Regions from separate parts of the Streptomyces sp. NPDC058812 genome, predicted to be linked through region 2. Evidence: predicted binding sites of a transcription regulator. Region 2 holds the regulator's gene; the other holds the start of a gene.
What was found. Region 2 encodes HspR, which represses chaperone genes until heat shock. Its sites were predicted from a motif close to TTGAGNNNNNNNNNCTCAA; they were not measured.
Positions count from the first base shown of each region.

Region 1: lon (endopeptidase La) is a predicted target of HspR. The motif match lies at 1,596-1,614, and genes of this name have one in related genera.

Region 1 covers NZ_JBHYOB010000009.1:255,713-258,108, reverse strand. The annotation lists gene lon (endopeptidase La) at 1-1,573, opposite strand, end outside; gene ACFW48_RS20890 (spermidine synthase) at 1,763-2,396, shown strand, end outside.
Region 2 covers NZ_JBHYOB010000006.1:305,268-307,663, reverse strand. The annotation lists gene ACFW48_RS15295 (sugar ABC transporter substrate-binding protein) at 1-659, opposite strand, end outside; gene ACFW48_RS15290 (heat shock protein transcriptional repressor HspR) at 844-1,299, opposite strand; gene dnaJ (molecular chaperone DnaJ) at 1,305-2,396, opposite strand, start outside.

The sequences.
Region 1 (2,396 bases), on a different contig from region 2:
CCAGCTGGCGCGGGAGCAGGTGGTCCCGGGCGATGACGATCTTCTCGTCCTCGGTGTAGCCGTCGAGGCGGACCAGCTCCATGCGGTCGAGCAGGGCCTCCGGGATGGCTTCCAGGACATTGGCCGTCGCGAGGAACACGACGTCGGACAGGTCGAGCTCGACCTCCAGGTAGTGGTCCCGAAAGGTGTGGTTCTGCGCCGGGTCGAGGACTTCGAGCAGTGCGGCGGCCGGGTCGCCCCGGAAGTCGGAGCCGACCTTGTCGATCTCGTCGAGGAGCACGACCGGGTTCATGGACCCGGCCTCCTTGATCGCCCGCACGATCCGGCCGGGCAGCGCGCCGACGTACGTACGCCGGTGGCCGCGGATCTCGGCCTCGTCGCGGACGCCGCCGAGGGCGACGCGGACGAACTTCCGGCCCATCGCGTGGGCGACGGACTCGCCGAGGCTGGTCTTGCCGACGCCGGGCGGACCCACCAGGGCCAGTACGGCACCGCCGCGCCGGCCTCCGACGACCCCGAGTCCCCGGTCGCCGCGCCGCTTGCGCACCGCCAGGTACTCGGTGATCCGCTCCTTGACGTCCTCCAGACCCGCGTGTTCGTCGTCGAGGACGGCCTGGGCGCCCTGGATGTCGTACGCGTCCTCGGTGCGGACGTTCCACGGCAGTTCGAGGACGGTGTCGAGCCAGGTGCGGATCCAGGAGCCCTCGGGCGACTGGTCGGAGGACCGCTCCAGCTTGTCGACCTCCTTGAGGGCGGCCTCTCGGACCTTCCCGGGCAGGTCGGCGGCCTCGACGCGGGCACGGTAGTCGTCGGACTCCTCGCCCTCCTGTTCGCCGTTGATCTCGCGCAGCTCCTTGCGCACGGCTTCGAGCTGGCGGCGCAGCAGGAACTCGCGCTGCTGCTTGTCGACGCCCTCCTGGACGTCCTTGGCGATGGTCTCGGCGACGTCCTGCTCGGCGAGGTGGTCGCGCAGCTGCTGGGTGGCGAGCTTGAGGCGGGCGACCGGATCGGCGGTCTCCAGCAGCTCGACCTTCTGCTCGGTGGTGAGGAAGGGCGAGTAGCCGGAGTTGTCGGCGAGCGCGGAGACGTCGTCGATGGCCTGGACGCGGTCGACGACCTGCCAGGCGCCACGCTTGCGCAGCCAGGCGGTGGCCAGCGCCTTGTACTCCTTCACCAGCTCGGCGACCTGTCCGGGCAGCGGCTCGGGCACGGTCTCCTCGGCGCGGGTGCCCTCGACCCACAGCGCGGCGCCGGGGCCGGTGGTCCCGGCACCGATCCGTACGCGGCCCAGACCGCGGATCAGGGCACCCGGGTCGCCGTCGGCCAGCCTGCCGACCTGCTCGACCGTGCCGAGGACGCCGGTCCTGGCGTAGGTGCCGTCGACGCGCGGGACGAGGAGGACCCGGGGCTTGCCGGGCTCGGACCTGGCGGCGGCCTGGGCGGCCTCCACCGCGGCCCGCACCTCGGCGTCGCTCAGGTCCAGGGGGACGACCATTCCGGGCAGGACCACTTCGTCGTCGAGCGGCAGCACGGGCAGGGTGAGCGGTGTGAAGGCGTCGGACTCAGCAGCCATGATCTCCCCTTCGGCAGTCAAGTTGAGTTACATCGACTCAATGAAAGGGAGTCCTTGATTGTTCCCCGAAGCCTGTTCGCTCTGAGCGATCAAGGGCGGGAGCCTTTCGAGACCTGGGGCGGAGGCCTGCGGTCCCCGTACACGGGAGCACGACGGAAGGCTCCGGCATTCCCCTGCCAGGATGGGCCGATGCCCACCTCTTCCCACGACTCCCACGACATCCCCGAAGTACTGGACCGTCGCGAGGGCCCGCACGGCGAGGTCGTCCTGCGCCGGCACGGGGCGTTGCTGCAGATCATCGCGAACGGCTGCTTCCTGATGGACACCTCCGACGGGCGTTCGGAGCGGCGGCTGGTCGACGCGGCGGCCGACGCGCTCACCGCCTCCGGCGGACGGAGTGCGCCACACCTCCTCATCGGCGGACTCGGCGTCGGCTTCTCGCTCGCACACGCGGCCGCCGACCCCCGCTGGGGCCGGATCGCGGTCGTCGAGCGCGAGCGCGCCATCATCGACTGGCACCGGGGCGGACCGCTGGCCGCGCTGTCCGCCGGAGCGCTGGCCGATCCACGCACGAAGATCCTGGAAGCGGATCTCGTGCAGTACGTCAATGAGACATCCGACACGTACGACGCGCTCTGCCTCGACATCGACAACGGCCCCGGCTGGACCGTCACCGAGGGCAACGACGGGCTGTACGCGCCGGCCGGACTGGCGGGCTGCGCAAGGCTGTTGAGGCCCGGCGGGGTGCTCGCCGTATGGTCCGCGCAGCCCTCTCCGGAATTCGAAGAAACCTTGCGTAATGCCGGGTTCCAGCAGGTGCGTA
Region 2 (2,396 bases):
GCCTCGGCGTTCTCCGGCTTCCAGTCCTTGGTGTCGAAGGACTGGGCGATCGTCACCTTGCCGTTCAGCTCGGACGTCGCGCCCGCCTTGAACTGCTTGGCGTTCGGGTCGGTGGGCGAGCCGTTCATCATGACGATCTTGTCGGAGCTGTCCGCGTCGTCGCCGAGCGCCTCGATGAGGGAGCGGCCCTGCACCTCGCCGACCAGCTCGTTGTCGAAGGAGATGTAGGCGTCGATCGGGCCCTCGGCCAGCCGGTCGTAGGCGATGACCGGGATGCCGGCGTCCTTGGCCTTCTGCACGCTGGTGCCGATGGACTTCGCGTCGACCGCGTCCAGGACGATCACGTCGACCTGGTCGTCGACCATCTGCTGCATCTGGTCGGCCTGCTTCGAGGCGTTCGCCTCGGCGTTGGCGTACTTGACGTTGCCCTGGTCGCGCGTGAGGTCGGCGACCTTCGCCTTGAAGTACGGGTAGTCGAACTGCTCGTAGCGGGTGTTCGCCTTCTCCGGGAGGAGGAGGCCCACCGTGATGTCGTTGCCCTTGGTCGGACTCGCCTCGTCGCTGCTCTCGGACGCGCCCAGCACACCACAGGAGGCCAGCGAGACGGTCATCATGGACGCGGCCAGGGATATGGCGATACGACGGGCACGGCTGTTCACTGCGCTTACCTTCCGACACACGGGCGTTGTGGTGACCCAGGTGAGGGAAGCCAACGCTGTCTTCACGAAATCGTCAAGAAGTACTAGACCAATGAGACAGCAACGTTGCGAACCGGCCCGGAGGGTCGGATGGATCCGGTGGAACCTCCGGGCCGGTCGTCGCCGTTCTGCCTTGTGCGGACCGTCAGTCCGAGGACTGACCGTGCCGCTTGGGCCGCCACACCACCAGGGCGCTGGTCTGCTGTACCTCCTGGTACGGGACCAGGTCGCGGCGGTACGAGGCGTGTACCGCCGCCTCGCGCTGGCGCATCGCCGTGGCGGCGCCGTCGAGGGCGTCCTGCAGCTCCGCCATGCGGGCCTGGAGCGCGGCGACCTGGTTCTCCAGTTCGATGATGCGCTTGATTCCGGCCAGGTTGATGCCCTCGTCCTGCGACAACTGCTGCACCGTGCGGAGCAGTTCGATGTCGCGGGCCGAGTAGCGCCGGCCGCGGCCGGCCGTGCGGTCCGGGGAGACCAGGCCGAGGCGGTCGTACTGGCGCAGGGTCTGCGGGTGCAGGCCGGAGAGCTGGGCCGCCACCGAGATGACGTAGACCGGAGTGTCCTCGGTCAGTTCATACGGATTGCGTCGACGACCGTCCATCTCCGTCAAGCTCCCTTCGCGGCCTGGAACAGCTCCGCCCGCGGATCCTCGTCCGCGGTCGCCTCGCGATACGCCTCCAGCGCATCACGAGCCTTCCCCGTCAGGTCCTTCGGAACACTCACCTCGACGGTGACCAGAAGGTCGCCGCGGGTGCCGTCCTTGCGGACCGCGCCCTTGCCCCTGGCGCGCATGGTCCTGCCGCCCGGGGTGCCCGCCGGCAACTTCAGCGTGACCGGCGGCCCGCCCAGCGTCGGGACCCGGACCTCGCCGCCGAGGGCTGCCTCGGCGTAGGTGACCGGGACCGTGACGGTGAGGTTGTCGCCCTTGCGGCCGAACACGGGGTGCTCCTTGACGTGCACGACCACGTACAGGTCGCCCGCCGGACCGCCCCGCTCGCCCGGCGTGCCCTTGCCGCGCAGCCGGATGCGCTGCCCGTCCGACACCCCGGCCGGGATGCGGACCTGCATCGTCCGGGAGGACTTGGCCCGTCCGGAGCCCTTGCAGATGTCGCAGGGGTCCTCCGCGATCAGACCGCGGCCCTTGCAGTCCGGGCACGGGTCGGTGAGCGAGAAGCCGCCGCCCGAGCCCCGGGCGACCTGCCCGGTGCCGACGCAGGTCGGGCACACGCGCGGCGTGCCGTTCTTGTCGCCGGTGCCCGAACAGGCCTTGCAGGGTGCCTGCGAGGACATCCGCAGCGGGACCGTCGCGCCCTCGATGGCCTCCGTGAAGCTCAGGGTGACCTCGGACTCGATGTCCTGGCCGCGCCGCGGCTGGGTCCGCGTGCCGGTGCCGGGGCCGCCGGCGCCGGTGCGGTTGAACAGGCCCCCGAAGACGTCGCCGAGCCCGCCGCCGAAACCTCCGGCCCCTCCCTGGCCTCCGCCCTGGGCGCCGCCTCCGAAGAGGTCGCCCAGGTCGAAGTTGAAGGTGCCGCCGCCGCCCGCGCCCGGCCCCGGACGGAAACCGCCGTTGCCGAAGAGGCTGCGGGCCTCGTCGTACTCCTTGCGCTTCTTGGGGTCACCGAGGATGTCGTTGGCCTCGGAGATCTCCTTGAAGCGCTCCTCCGCCTTGACGTTTCCCTTGTTGGCGTCCGGGTGGTA